2 regions of the Desulfuribacillus stibiiarsenatis genome follow, and region 2 is predicted to be linked to the other one. Evidence: a T-box and tRNA genes for the amino acid it is inferred to sense, from the RefSeq annotation. Region 2 holds a T-box; the other holds one or more tRNA genes.
The links. A T-box is a leader RNA that pairs with one kind of tRNA and senses whether it is charged. The one in region 2 lies ahead of ileS (isoleucine--tRNA ligase), so its partner is inferred to be a tRNA-Ile.
Positions count from the first base shown of each region.

Region 1: it has a tRNA-Ile gene. The T-box ahead of ileS (isoleucine--tRNA ligase) is inferred to sense a tRNA for this amino acid. The anticodon was not compared.

Region 1 covers NZ_MJAT01000037.1:56,897-64,795, forward strand. The annotation lists gene BHU72_RS12685 (RelA/SpoT family protein) at 1-1,979, shown strand, start outside; gene BHU72_RS12690 (MBL fold metallo-hydrolase) at 2,018-2,647, shown strand; tRNA gene BHU72_RS12695 (tRNA-Ser) at 2,711-2,803, shown strand; RNA gene rnpB (RNase P RNA component class B) at 2,822-3,196, shown strand; tRNA gene BHU72_RS12705 (tRNA-Phe) at 3,212-3,287, shown strand; tRNA gene BHU72_RS12710 (tRNA-Leu) at 3,298-3,382, shown strand; tRNA gene BHU72_RS12715 (tRNA-Ile) at 3,386-3,462, shown strand; gene BHU72_RS12720 (methyl-accepting chemotaxis protein) at 3,777-5,507, shown strand; gene BHU72_RS12725 (N-acetylmuramoyl-L-alanine amidase family protein) at 5,618-7,240, opposite strand; gene BHU72_RS15935 (hypothetical protein) at 7,308-7,472, shown strand; gene hemZ (coproporphyrinogen dehydrogenase HemZ) at 7,556-7,899, shown strand, end outside.
Region 2 covers NZ_MJAT01000036.1:47,262-55,160, forward strand. The annotation lists gene sigG (RNA polymerase sporulation sigma factor SigG) at 1-667, shown strand, start outside; gene BHU72_RS11725 (YlmC/YmxH family sporulation protein) at 727-1,035, shown strand; gene pgeF (peptidoglycan editing factor PgeF) at 1,168-1,998, shown strand; gene BHU72_RS11735 (YggS family pyridoxal phosphate-dependent enzyme) at 2,003-2,716, shown strand; gene BHU72_RS11740 (cell division protein SepF) at 2,709-3,143, shown strand; gene BHU72_RS11745 (YggT family protein) at 3,149-3,448, shown strand; gene BHU72_RS11750 (YlmH family RNA-binding protein) at 3,461-4,240, shown strand; gene BHU72_RS11755 (DivIVA domain-containing protein) at 4,301-4,789, shown strand; T-box leader at 4,829-5,089, shown strand; gene ileS (isoleucine--tRNA ligase) at 5,166-7,899, shown strand, end outside.

The DNA.
Region 1 (7,899 bases), on a different contig from region 2:
CAGTAACAATTATGGCGGCTCTTTTGCATGACGTTGTAGAAGACACACCAGTCACAACCGAAGAAATCGAAAAAAAGTTTGGCAAAGATGTGGCCATGTTAGTCGATGGTGTCACGAAACTCTCGAAGATCAAATATCAGACAAAAGAAGAGCAGCAAGCCGAAAACTTGCGCAAAATGTTTATGGCAATGGCTAAAGATATTCGCGTGTTATTAATTAAATTAGCAGACCGCTTAAATAATATACGTACATTAAAACCACTTCCTCCAGAAAAGCAAAAGAGAATTGCACAAGAGACATTAGAGATTTTCGCTCCTCTTGCTCATCGTCTAGGGATATCTACTGTTAAATGGGAATTGGAAGATATTGCGTTCCGATACATTGAACCGTCACAATATTATCGTATAGTCAATTTAATGACACAGAAGCGTAGAGACCGTGAACAATTTATCGATCAGATTAATCTGGAATTAAGAACACGATTAGACCAAATGGAAATATCAGCAGATATCTCTGGAAGACCGAAACACATCTATAGTATTCATCGGAAAATGGTATCGCAGAATAAGCGATTTGATGAGATATATGACCTATTAGCAGTTCGTGTTATTGTGGAGAACATTAAAGATTGCTATGCAGTCTTAGGTGTTGTGCATACCATATGGAAACCGATGCCAGGTCGTTTTAAGGATTACATTGCGATGCCAAAGGTTAATATGTATCAGTCGTTGCATACAACTGTCATAGGTCCTCAAGGTAAGCCGTTTGAGATTCAAATTAGAACTTTAGACATGCATCAAACAGCGGAGCTCGGAATTGCTGCGCACTGGGCGTACAAAGAGAATAAGAAAATTCATAATAATAACTATGAACAAAAGCTTGGCTGGTTTAAAGAGATTCTCGATTGGCAACATGATGTAGGAGATGCCAATGAATTTGTTGAAAACATCAAATATGATTTATACGCAGAAGACGTATTCGTATTTACACCGAAAGGCGATGTTTTCGAATTACCAGCTGGATCTGTGCCAATCGACTTTGCTTATAGGGTTCATACGGACGTTGGGAATTCAACGGTAGGGGCAAAAATAAATGGTCGAATTGTCACATTAGACTACCGTTTGAAAACTGGTGACATTATTGAAATCTTAACATCGAAGCAAAGTTTTGGACCAAGCCGAGATTGGTTGAAAATCGCTCAATCCAGTCAAGCAAAAGCGAAAATTAGAAACTGGTTTAAGAAGCAAAAACGTGATGAGAATATTCAAAAAGGTCGAGAAATGCTCGAAAAAGAGCTGCGCAAGTTAAACTTTGAACCTGGAGATTTTCTCGGACATCAGCAATTGCAGGAAATGATCAAGAAGTTTAATTTCTCTCATGAAAGCGATTTATATGCGGCAATTGGTTACAATGGCATTAGTGCGCACCAAATTGCAATGCGATTAACAGAAAAGCAACGTCATGACCAAGCTAGAGATAATCATCTAACGGCTCTTTTAGAAGCGAAACCTGTCTTAAAGCACAAAAAGAAACAGCCTTTAGGTGTAAGGGTAAAGGGAGTAGATAATTTACTTGTTCGTTTTTCTAAATGCTGTAGCCCTGTTCCAGGTGATGATATTGTTGGATATATAACAAAAGGGCGAGGTGTCTCTGTCCATCGCTTAGACTGTCCAAATGTACAGAATGAAGAAAACGCCCAACGTTTAATTCCTGTAGAATGGGAAAGTGATGTAGAGACCTCCTATACAGTTGAACTAGAAATTACTGGGCTAGATCGTCCACTACTTTTAAATGAGGTTATGCAGGCCGTATCAGAAACAAAAACAGACATTAACGCAGCCTCAGGTAAAGGGGACAGAAATAAGCGAGCCATTATATTACTCACAATCTCTATACGTAACGTAGAACATTTACGTACGATTGTAGAGCGTATCAAAAGGGTACGTGATATTTACACAGTACGTAGGGTAATGCAATAAAATGAAAATATGAAAAGAAAAGAATATGAGGTGACTATATGGTTTGGAATATTCGAACACTGCCGATGGGGCCCGTGGAAGCAAATTGTTATGTTATATATGACGAGCAATCAAAGAATGGATTTATCGTAGACCCTGGTAGTCTTGATATTCATGACATATTGGAAATCATCGAGAGTGAACAGCTGCAAATCCAATATATCCTATTAACACATGGACATTTTGATCATATTTTGGGAATTGATGAATTGCGTAAGGTAATCAATGCGCCAGTGTGTATTCACAAAGATGATCAGATAAAACTCATAAATGCAAAAGAGAACCTCTCTACCTTCATGGGTAGTGGGTATGAATTTAATGCTGCGGAGCGTGTACTAGAAGATCGAGAAATGCTTCCAATCGCGAATATGAATATTGTTGTTTACCATACTCCAGGCCATACGTCAGGAGGAGTATGTTATCACTTGGGAAATTACTTATTTTCTGGAGATACTCTGTTTGCTGGCTCGGTAGGAAGAACTGATTTTCCAGGTGGCTCTATGGATCAACTGATTGATGGAATCCGTAAGCAATTATTAGTTTTACCTGACGATACTGTTGTATATCCAGGTCATAATGAAGATACAACGATAGGTTGGGAAAAAATAAACAATCCGTTTTTAAGATAAAACCATTGATTTAATATTTTATTTATGATACAATTATTTTTGTCGCATTTATATTATAGTGTTGGAGTGTTGGCCGAGTAGGTCGAAGGCGCTCGCCTGCTAAGCGAGTATACGACTACAATCGTATCGAGAGTTCGAATCTCTCACACTCCGCCATGATATTTTTCATACAAGTATTGTAAGTAGTCGCAGTATCTATTGCGAGATAGATATTGAGGAAAGTCCACGCTCGTCTAGGCTGAGACGCTTAGAGTTTGGGTGCCTGGCGAAATCATAAGCCAGGGCAGCATGATATGCTGACGGCGGTGAAATGAACTCACTGAGTTCAAAATAGCCTGAAAGTGCCACAGTGACGAAGTCCTTCTGGCGACAGAAGGAGTGGAACGAGGTAAACCCCACTTGCGAGAAACCTAAATTATGGTAAGGGAGCTATCCAGAGGGAATTCAACTGATGGATGGATTAGATAAAGTCTACCGCGACGTATGATTTATCTAATAGATAGATGGCTACTACTTCTTTTTAAGAAGTACAGAACGTGGCTTACAGCAATACTTGTATACGATGGCTTGGTAGCTCAGTCGGTAGAGCAGTAGACTGAAAATCTACGTGTCGGCGGTTCGATTCCGTCCCAAGCCACCAAATTACATATGCGGATGTGGTGGAATGGCAGACACGCTATCTTGAGGGGGTAGTGCTCTACGAGTGTGCGGGTTCAAATCCCGCCATCCGCACCATTTGGGTCTATAGCTCAGCTGGTTAGAGCGCACGCCTGATAAGCGTGAGGTCGGTGGTTCAAGTCCACTTAGTCCCACCAAAAACAATAAAAGTCTACACTTAGGTGTAGGCTTTTTGCTTTTCATACGTAGAATACTACCATTTAGACATTAATTTACTTATGCTCCTACAAATAAAGTATTATATAAAGTATAGTAAATCAGTAAAAAAACATCCAACAATGTATATAATTTCATAATAATAACTATTGTATATTGTACTGTGCAAAAGTATACTAAAACTATCTAATATAGATAGTTATATAGGTATTTTTAATCATGAGTCTACATTGATAATTATTACTACATCGTAATAAAAGGGAATATATATAGAAAGAAGTGGAGAGTGAAGAAGATGAACTTGTTTAGTAGTATTCGAGGGAAGTTAGGAATCATGGTATTTATTCCAATTATTTTGTTTATTCTTTTTAGTGCACTGTACACGATTCCTAAAAGCAAAGAAGACATGTTTCAAGAAAAGCAATTACAAACTAAGAATATGGTAGAAATTGGAGTTTCATTACTGAACCATTATTATGAAATGCAGACTGCTGGTGAGTTAACAAAGGAAGAAGCTCAAGCAAAGGCAATCGAAGCGATTCGTGCAGTACGTTATGGTGTAGGGCAACAGGATTATTTCTGGATTAATGATTTCCAACCGTATATCATCATGCATCCATTTAGACCTGACTTAGAAGGAACGGATGTGTCGGGTATTAAAGATAAAGAAGGATTATTGTTATTTGTGGAATTTGCGAAAGTAGCGAAAACCCAAGGCGCTGGATACGTTCCGTATTATTGGCAATATTATAGCGACAAAGATAGGGTAGAACCAAAGTTATCGTATGTTTCAACGTTTGAACCTTGGCAATGGGTTATTGGTACAGGTGTATATACGACTGATGTCAATGAAACGGCTGCCGCTCGAAGAAACACTAGTTTGTTATTTGTCATCGCAATCACAATATTTAGTAGTCTTCTGACATTCTTTTATTCGAATAAAGCGTTAATTCAGCCGCTAGAAACAGTTAAGTCACTTGGTACTTTAATGTCTCAAGGAGATTTCACGGCTGAGATACCATCAAAGCTATTAAATCGTAAAGATGAAATCGGTAAATTAGGGCAAGTGTTCTTGCTTATTAAGACTAACTTAACAGAAGTGCTTCTTAAGGTTCAGCAAAGCTCAGAACAAGTGGCCAATGCATCCAATGAACTTTCGGCAAGCGCAGAAGAAACTACACAAGCTACTAATAATATGTCGATTGCTATCCAATCAGTTGCTGATGGGACTGAAAATCAAGTGGTGAGTTCACAAGAAACCTCTAAGGCAATGGAGGAAATGGCGATTGGTGTAGGTCGAGTAGCAGAGACGTCATCAAACATTGCAGATGCTGCTAAGGGTATGCTTGCTCAATCCAATCATGGAAAGTCGTCTGTTTTACAAGCCATTGAAAAAATAGGTGACATTCAAAAAGATTCGCAATCGACTGCTTCAATTATCTCGACATTACACAAAGATTCAGAGAAAATCAGTGATTTTATTAAGATTATTGAAGATATCTCGGGGCAAACGAATCTATTAGCACTGAATGCTGCAATAGAAGCTGCCCGTGCTGGAGAAGCTGGAAGAGGGTTTGCTGTAGTTGCCGATGAAATTCGCAAGCTGGCGGATCAGACTTCTAATTCGACAAAAGAAATCTACAGCTTAGTTGGTACGATTCAAGTAAACACGAATCAAGCAGTATCATCAATTAAGAATAGTGAAACAACAGTCAATCATGGAATTGAAGCGATAGCGAATGTAGAAAAGCTATTTAGCACCATTATGCAATCTGTCCAAAGTATAACGACAGAGATTCAAGATCTTGCCTCTGTAGCTGAGCAGATGTCGGCTGGTTCTGAAGAGGTTAGTGCTTCAACTGCAGAGCTTACTACGATAGCACAAAATTCGGGAGCGAGCATACAAAATATTGCCGCTGTATCGGAAGAACAACTTGCAGCGATGGAAGAAATTTCTAGCTCTGCACAAATGCTTCTAGATATGTCCGAGGATTTAAAAGGCTTAATTTCACGTTTTAAAGTGTAAGGTTAAAGAAAAGGCTATAAATTGTATCCGTAGATACAATTTATAGCCTTTTTCTAACATCTTATTTACGGTCATCATACTCTGTCCTTTGTCATATCTCATATCTCACATTACTCATTAAAGTATTTCAGGACACCTTGAAAAATTCCTTCCGCTACTTTATCCTGAAACGTGCGATTTCTAGATACTAACTCATCATTATAATTACTAAGAAACGCAGCTTCCACTAGAATTGATAGCTGTGGATTTTCTCGTAATACGTAGAAATTCCCTTGTCTAGCGCCTAAATCCTTAAGGCCATTTTTTTGGACAATTTCCTGTTGAACCAATTTCGCTAGTTTCACGTCATTCCCTTTAGCATTATAGTGATACACTATCGTGCCGTTCACTGAAGAGCTATGGTTCGTATTATAATGGACGCTTATAAATGCATCTGCCTTATGTTTCGTTGATAGTGCAACCCGTTGAGGAAGGCTTAGAAATATATCTGTGTTTCTCGTCATAATCACATTCGAACCAGCGGCCTTTAACTTACTTTCTAATAATAAAGAGGTGGACAAACATAATTCCTTTTCTAAAGTCTTAAAATGTGAACCAATAGCCCCTACATCTATGCCACCATGGCCTGGGTCGATTACGATCGTTTTACCTTTTAGCAATCCTGCTATAGAGCGGTTGTTTTCCACATTATCGATACCTACAGCTTGGACTACCCATCCGGCCACAAAACCTTTCTTAGAATCTGCCAACGCAATCTCGAACCAATCCCCGTGAGTATTGATAATAGTAAATGTATCTCCCTGATTAACGCTCATTAGAATGTTGTAGCTAGTTCCTGGACCACTACGGATGTTTATCCCTGTTTTCGGGATGACAACATGAGGAGCTTGGCTAATAGGACTTGATTCTGGAGAACCAGGTTGACTCGTCTGCCCATCTGGTGGAGCAGTAGTACTATCGTTTACCGGTGGATTCTCTTTTTGTTGCTCAGAACTCGTATTAGAGTTGGTATCTGTTTGTTGTGCATATTCAGAAGCAATCCATCCTGTGTGTTGGTTTGTTTTTACTTGATACCATCCATCTTGAATTTTCAATAAATTCACAACTTGTCCTTTTGTCAATTTATCTAAAATCGTCGAAGAAGTGTTCGGTCCTGAACGCAAGTTCAGGATATTAGCAGTGATCGCTACTGAACGACTTACATCTGCTGATGCAGCCTGGGATGGCTTTACTTCTTGGTGTGATGTTACAACTACCCAAGAGGCTACCCAACCAACTGTCTGTGGGTTTAACTGGATCTGAATCCATTCTCCGTTATTCTCAAGAATAGGATAGAACTCCTGTTTTTTAATCGACGTTACGACAGGGAACGATAAGCTAGGTCCGGTCCGAACGTTAATTCCGTTGGACACAGCTTCTACTACCTGAACTTTGACAAGTTGGTTCGATTGTATGGTTTGCTCACTAACTAACCAACTAGCAACCCAGCCGAGTTGGTTATTATGTAATTGAATTTTATACCAGCGATCTTTATCTTCTAAAACCGAAAATTGCTCACCTTTTTTTACGCTATCGATAATTTGAAACTGTGTACCTGGACCTGATCTTACATTTAGTGCATTGACTTCTATAATAATTTGTTTGGTATTCGCATAAGCAATTCCAAATATTGAAACAATAAACGTTACAAGGACAATAATCATTATAATTGACCTTAAGCGATGTGCATTCATGGAAACATCCTCTCAGGTTGTAATTGCAGTCACTTTTCCATTTTACTACATAAGGGGGAATCAGGCTATGCGAATTTCTAAAAAAGATCAACAAATCAGACACCAAATACTAAATATTAACAATATGGAACGTCACGAAAGTACAACTGTTGAGCTTTATATGTATCAGAATCTTGGCCCGGATATTTATTGTACAAAAGCTTTAGTAGAAAGCCTTGTTAGTAAGAAGTAGGAATTTCTAACAATAAATTTCATCATGAGTTATTGACCAGTATATATGTTAAAGGTAGAATAGTGGCGATTAGGAGGGGGACTATGATTTCTGAGATCTTTCTAAATGCAGAAGCCTCAATCGCACAATTACAAATTGAACGTTTATACCACGCAGTATATGGATGCAAACCAACATTTATAGAAGACTCTTATAATCATGCATGTGTTATAAAAATAGAACACTGCGATGAGCGATTAGCATGTCGGTTAACGCATCCTTTAATAACGGTCGTCACGTCTTTTCCAAGTACGGAGTATACAATTCAACAAGTAGTAGCACATACTTTCGTGAAAGCTATTGAAGATTGTCGTATTAACGAATTACCCTGGGGTATATTGACGGGAATTCGCCCTTTAAAATTATATCGTGCTTTAGTTGAGAAAGT
Region 2 (7,899 bases):
GAGGGAAACGTTGATAAGTGGTAACCTTAGACTTGTATTGTCGGTAATACAAAGGTTCAATAACCGTGGTGAATTTGTTGATGATTTGTTTCAAGTAGGGTGTATAGGCTTGATTAAAGCTATCGATAATTTTGATTTAAGCCAGAATGTGAAGTTTTCAACCTATGCTGTTCCAATGATTATTGGAGAAATTCGTCGATATTTGCGGGATAACAATCCGATACGAGTCAGTCGATCTTTAAGGGATATTGCATATCAAGCATTACAGGTGAGAGATAGTTTAACGTATAAGAATTCCCGAGAGCCTTCTGTGTATGAAATATCTGAAGTACTCAATATCCCTAAAGAAGATGTTGTATTTGCTTTAGATGCAATACAAGATCCAGTATCAATATTCGAACCAATCTATCACGATGGTGGAGATCCAATCTTTGTTCTTGATCAAATCAAGGATGATCGAGAGCAAGATAATTTTTGGACGGAAGAAATCGCTCTTAATGAAGCATTACATCGATTAGAAGGTCGTGAAAAGAAAATTCTATCGATGAGATTCTATGAAGGAAAAACACAAATGGAAGTAGCTGAAGAAATAGGTATCTCTCAAGCTCAAGTCTCAAGACTAGAAAAGGCTGCCATTAAGCAAGTGCAAAAGCACGTAAAAGTGTAAAAGCATAAAAATCGGTATTCCCATATATAATGTAATATTGGATATGGGGAGCTGATACAATGGTTAAGTTATCAGATTTTCAATCAAAAGATGTCATTAACATTGTTGACGGTAGAAGAATAGGAATTATCAGTGATTTTGAACTCGACCTTCATGAAGGTTATATAAAAGCAATCATAGTTCCTGCTGGTAATCGAATGTTTGGATTCTTTAATGACCGTCAAGATATCGTGATTCCTTGGAAAAGGATAAGAAAAATTGGGACAGATGTAATATTGGTAGAAATTAGCGATCTTTCGTCTACTCTTGATGAAAAAACAACTATAAAAATTGACCAAGATAAGTCGAGGCCCTATTACCGGAAATAGACAATTGAAATGACGAATGCATGCTTGTTAAAGCGTGCATTTTTTCGTTTTTTCAAGATATAGAGAAAGTGTTATTTACTCTAGAGGATAAAACAGGTAGAATTTAAAATACGAATAAAAGGAGCTAGAAAAATGGATTTTTCTTTAACGAAAAAAGAAGGTATTGATATTTTAGAGCTTTCCGATGCGATTGACACAGGTACTATAAATCTGATATTTACTTGTAAATCTGGTGGTATTAGTGTATCGCCATTTAATTCATTGAATATGGGGAATCATGTAGGTGATAAAGAAGTACATGTAATGGAAAATCGTAGAAAAATATTAGAAATGTACGGCTATCATATTGAGGATGCTATATCATCGCAACAAATCCACGGTGATTATATAACAGTTGTGAACGTGAAAGATAAAGGGCGGGGGATGAAGAAAATCCCTCCAATTCCCAATAGTGATGGTTTAATTACTACGAATCAAGATATTGTTCTTATGTCCTTCTATGCAGACTGTGTACCGCTCTACTTATGGGATTGTAAGACAGGGGTCGTCGGACTTGCTCATGCAGGTTGGAAAGGGACTTGTCTTGACATTGCGGGCAAAATGGTAGAGAATTTTCTTAACCGCTTTCATTCCAATATCAAAGATATCAAGGCGGCGATTGGGCCTTCAATATGTAAATCATGCTATGAAGTTGATGATACGGTCATACAAGAGTTTCGAAAAACTTTTCAAGAGAATGAATTGCATCAAATATGTACAGATAATGTTAATGGACGTTTTCATTTAGATTTATGGAAAGCCAATGAAATTCTATTACAAAGGTGTGGAATACTCCCTGGTCACATTATCGTGAGCCGCTATTGCACGTATTGTAATCCTCATCTATTTTATTCTTATCGTAGGGATCAGGGAAAGACAGGTAGAATGGCATCGTTAATTTTTAAAACCAATAGAAAAAGGTGAAACTATGAACGACAATCCAGTGATTCGCAATCTTTCTCGTATTGAAGAGCGAGTAAAGGTAGCAGCGAGTAAGGTAGGAAGGGACCCAGGAGATATTACGATTGTGGCTGTTACTAAGTATACCGATGATACTGGCGTATTGCATTGTGTAGAAGCCGGCTTAGTGAATATTGGTGAGAATAAAGTACAACAAGCTTTGCCTAAAATTGAAAAGCTTACTTACATCAAGGATAAGATTTTATGGCATTTCATCGGCCATCTCCAAAGCAATAAGGTGAAGTATATATTGCCTCATATCGCATGTATTCACTCTCTAGATCGAATATCTCTAGCAGAAGAAGTAAATGTTCAGGCGAAGAAATTAGCTCAAGTAATACCTTGCTTTTTGCAAGTGAATATTTCTGGTGAGGAGACGAAATATGGCGTGGCACGTGAAGATGTAATTGATTTTGCAAATTCACTAACTGCATATGAAAATATAAAGATCATTGGATTGATGACAATGGCTCCCTTTTATGACGATCCAGAACTTACAAGGCCCCATTTCAAAGCGTTACGACTATTACGAGATGAGTTATCATTAATGAATTTATCGAATTTCCAAATAGATCATTTGTCTATGGGGATGTCTAATGACTTCCATATTGCTATTGAAGAAGGAGCTACATATATTCGATTAGGGAGTATATTATTAGAAGAGGAGAATATTAGTGAGTGAACTATTAAATAAGCTATTCTTATTCTTAGGACTAGCAGACGAAGATACATCGAAAAAGACTTCCTATGACTCTGAGCCTTATGAAGGACAGGAAATTAGCCGTACAAGAAAACAACAAGTGAATCAAACGAAACTACCAGTAAAGCAGGAAATGAGAGTAATCGTAGCTGAACCAACAAATTACGATGAATCTATAGAAATAGCGGATAAAATTAAATTTTCCTACCCAGTTGTTGTGAATTTACACAAATCGACGATTGCTGACCAGAGGAGGATTATTGATTTTTTAAGTGGAACTGTGTATGCTTTAGGAGGTAACTTACAAAAACTTGGGCCACAGATATTCTTATGCTACCCAGAAAATATCGAAGTAGAAGGAAGAATTTCACAAGTTTTAGAAGAGGCGCAACAGCAGCTTAATAACTAGAAAGGGTGAATCGATTGGCGATCTTAGATATCGTAGCATTATTATTCCGGCTTTATTGGTATATTTTAATCGCGAGGATCATTATGTCTTGGGTACCTAGTTTGTATCACACGAAATTCGGAGAAACCGTATATAACTTAACAGAACCATATTTATCTATGTTTCGGGGCTTTATACCGCCGATATCTTTAGGTGGAGGATACTTGGATGTATCACCAATTATTGCATTTTTAGCGTATCATTTTATTCAAGTAGGTGCATTATCCATTATCCGATGGATCTTGATTACCATTGGATTCATGTAATTATTACTGCATATGCAAGGTTCATTCATTAACCATTATAAACCTGACGATCATGAATTTGTTAAGCGCACGATTCATTGTATAGAAACTGTATACAATCAAGTTCAAAGTAAACTAACGGATTTTGTTGATCCATCAAAACAGAAAATTATCACAGATCTTTGTAATCGTTATCCTAATTTACAATGTATCTATCAAGGGGCTTTTCCAAATGCTGAAAGAAAGCGGGCTTTACTTCTTCCGGAATACTGGAGCTATGAAGCTGAAGACTTCCAGATACGTACCTTTTTTATAGATTTATCTACAAATAGCTCATTTGTTAAGCATGGTGATTACCTAGGAGCTATCTTAGGATTAGGGATTAAACGTGAGAAGATAGGTGATTTAGTCGTACATAATACAGGTGCATACGTTGTTACAGACTTTGTGATAGCCGATTATATTGAACTAAATCTAAGTCAAGTCAATCGATATCCTGCATTAATACATGAAGTTAGTTTCTCAGAATTACCAATACGAGAGCAAGAATTTCATTATATAGAGAACACAGTTGCTTCATTGCGCTTGGACAATATTATTAAAATGGCGTATCAAATGTCAAGGAATAAAGCGGTAGAAGTTATTCAAAGAGGTTATGTGAAATATAATTGGAATGTCTGCGAGAAAGTAGATCATGTAATCGCTAATGATGACGTTATTTCTGTAAAGGGCAAAGATAAAATAAAAATTATAGCAATAGGTGAACCAAACAAAAAAGGACGTATCCCTGTAAAAATCGGTCGATTTATGTAAGCAGGATATTATAGAAATTTGTCGAATTTCATTAAGATAGATAATGGGAGGTGTAGAGCAATGGCATTAACACCATTGGATATTAGCAATAAAGATTTTTCGCGCGCTTTACGCGGTTACGACATTGATGAAGTGAATGAGTTTCTCGATCATGTAATTAAAGATTTTGAAGCACTTATAAAAGAAAATAGACAATTAAATGACAAATTGGCAACTTTAGAAGAGAAACAAAGTCATTTCGAGAAACTTGAGGATAATCTTAAAAAAACAATCGTTGTTGCTCATGAGACTTCAGAAGAAGTTAGAGGCAATGCAAAGAAAGAAGCAAAGCTAATTATAAGAGAAGCTGAGAAGAATGCGGATCGCATTATTAATGAAGCTGTGATGAAATCTCATAAATCAATGATGGAAGTCCAAGACCTTAAGAATCAAGCGAAAGTGTATCGTATACGTTTAAAGTCTTTAATTGAAGCTCAATTAGAATTAATTGATAGTGGAGATTGGGATGATTTAGACCGAATAGGGGCAAATCAAGAAGATAACGATTAGTTGACAAAAACATACAGATTGTGTAATATATCAAAAAAAAATAATGAAATGCATGGGACAAGTAGATATAGTAATAATGTCACAGCGAGCTGGGATAGTGGAAGCCAGTACAAATTATATATATTGAAATCACCCATTAGATCTTCTCTTTTGAAACATTCAGGATTAGAAAGAGACGTTTCCTGCGTTAAAGGTCATAAGCGTAATTTATCTACTAGACAGAATAAGTGCACCGCACGAGTTTGAAGTTTTGAGATAAGTTGTACTAGGGTGGTACCGCGAGTCAACCTCGTCCCTTTTGGGATGAGGTTTTTTTACGTTATAATATGGATAACACACTAAAAAGGAATTACAAAAAAAGTTGGAGGGTAATTAAATGGAATATGGAAAGCTATTGAATTTGCCGTTAACAGACTTCCCAATGCGTGGGAATTTGCCTAAAAAAGAACCAGAAATACAAAGCTGGTGGGATGAGGTAAACCTGTATCAAAAGGTGCAAGAACATCAAGCAGGAAAACCGAAGTTTATCTTACATGACGGTCCACCATATGCCAATGGGGATATTCATTTAGGTCATGCCCTTAACAAAGTGCTTAAAGATATTATTGTAAAATGTAAAACAATGCAAGGATATGATGCACCATATGTTCCAGGGTGGGATACTCATGGTTTGCCAATTGAGCATGCGATTATTAAGAAGGAAAAAATCGATCGTCATTCTATCGGTATTCCAGATTTTAGAAAAAAATGCGAAGATTATGCGCTATCCTTTGTAGAAAAACAAAAAGGCCAGTTTCGCCGTTTAGGAGTACGTGGTGATTGGGATAATCCTTACATTACTTTAAAGCCAGAATATGAAGCTGCACAAATTCAAGTATTCGGAGATATGGCGAACAAAGGATATATATATAAGGGTAAAAAACCTGTATATTGGTGTTCTGATTGTGAAACAGCATTAGCAGAAGCAGAAATAGAATATAAAGATAAAACAAGTAAGTCCATTTATGTGACGTTTCCAATTGTGGATGGAAAGGGGATTGTCAGTGAATCAGATACCTTTATAGTCATTTGGACAACAACTCCATGGACAATCCCAGCGAACATGGCGATTGCTCTTCATCCAGATTTAGAATACACGCAAATTGTCGCGAATGGTAAAAAGTATATTGTTGCGAATGAACTTGTAAAGTCTGTGGTTGAAACGAATCATATTCAAGAATACACAACGGATGGAATCTGGAAAGGTGCTGAGCTGGAAGGTATAATCGCAAAGCATCCTCTATTTGATAGAAACTCACCGTTAATTCTTGGGGAACATGTTACGATTGAACAAGGAACAGGTTGCGTACACACGGCACCTGGACACGGGGTAGAAGACTACCAAGTGGGACTAAAATATAATATTGAAATTTTAGCTCCTATTGATAATAAAGGTCATTTCACTGCGGAGGCAGGCCAATTTGCCGGGGCTTACTACGCAAAAGGGAATAAGTTAGTCATTGAAGCGCTTGAATCTGTAGGTGCATTATTATCACAAGGTGATATCGAACATCAATATCCGCATTGCTGGAGATGTAATGGACCAGTTATTTATCGAGCGACTGAACAATGGTTTGCCTCTATAGATGGATTTAGACAACAAATGCTAGAGGAAATCAAAAAGGTTCAATGGGTTCCAAGCTGGGGAGAGCAGCGTATGCATAATATGATTGCTGACCGCGGTGATTGGTGCATTTCTAGACAACGTGTATGGGGCGTTCCAATCCCAATCTTGTATTGTGAAGCTTGTAATAAAGAAGTGATATCTGAAGAAACAATATCTATTATTTCGGGGATATTTGCTAAAGAAGGTTCACAATCGTGGTGGACACGAGAAGCAAAAGACTTTATGCCTGAAGGTTACCAGTGCAGTTGTGGACATTCTACTTTCCGTAAAGAACAGGATATTATGGACGTATGGTTTGACTCAGGTTCTAGTCACTATGCAGTTGCAGGTCAAAGGGAGAATCTAGCTTGGCCGACAGATTTGTACCTAGAAGGTTCGGATCAATATAGAGGATGGTTTAACTCATCATTATCTACTGCTGTTGCGACGAAAGGACAGGCGCCTTATAAGGCAGTACTTAGTCATGGTTGGGTTGTAGATGGTGAAGGACGTAAGATGTCTAAATCTTTAGGAAATGGTATTGATCCATTAGATGTTGTAGATAAAATGGGCTCCGACATTTTAAGATTATGGGTATCATCTTCAGAATATAAAGCGGATGTTAGGATATCAGAGAACATCCTTCAGCAAATGGGTGAAGTGTATCGCAAAGTACGTAATACTTTCCGATTCTTATTAGGAAATCTATCGGACTTTAACGTTGAGAACCATAGGGTTCCATACGATCAATTAGAGGAAATAGATCAATATGCAAGTATTCGTTTACAACGATTAATTGAGAAAACTACGAATGCTTATAATCGCTATGATTTTCATATTGTGTTCCATGCGATTCATAATTTCTGTACTATTGATTTGAGTGCATTCTATCTAGATATTCTGAAAGATAGACTGTATACCAATGCACCTCAATCCCACTCAAGAAGAGCTGCACAAACTGTTATTTATGATGTGTTACTGACCCTTGTACGTCTAGTAACTCCAATACTATCGCATACTGCAGAAGAGGTTTGGAAGTATATCCCGAACATGAAAGAGTTAAGTCCACAAATGGCAGAATGGCCGCAATATGATGCTCAAAAAATCGATGAAACAATTGAGCAGAAGTGGGACCAAGTAGTAAAAGTAAGGGAAGAAATCTTAAAGTCATTAGAAATTGCAAGACAAGAGAAAATTATCGGTAAATCACTCGGGGCCAAAGTGGACTTATATCCAGAAACAGATGTATATCAGCTTCTGAAGTCGATTAAAGATTTAGATAAGGTGCTTATCGTTTCTAAAGTTATTGTACATGAAACTGGCACAGAGGCACCTGATAAGGCAATTGCTTTAAAGGGATTACATGCATTGATATCTTCTGCTGAAGGACAAGAATGTGAAAGATGCTGGATTGTAACACCAGAGATCGGAACTAAGGAAGAACATCCGACTCTTTGTCCAACAT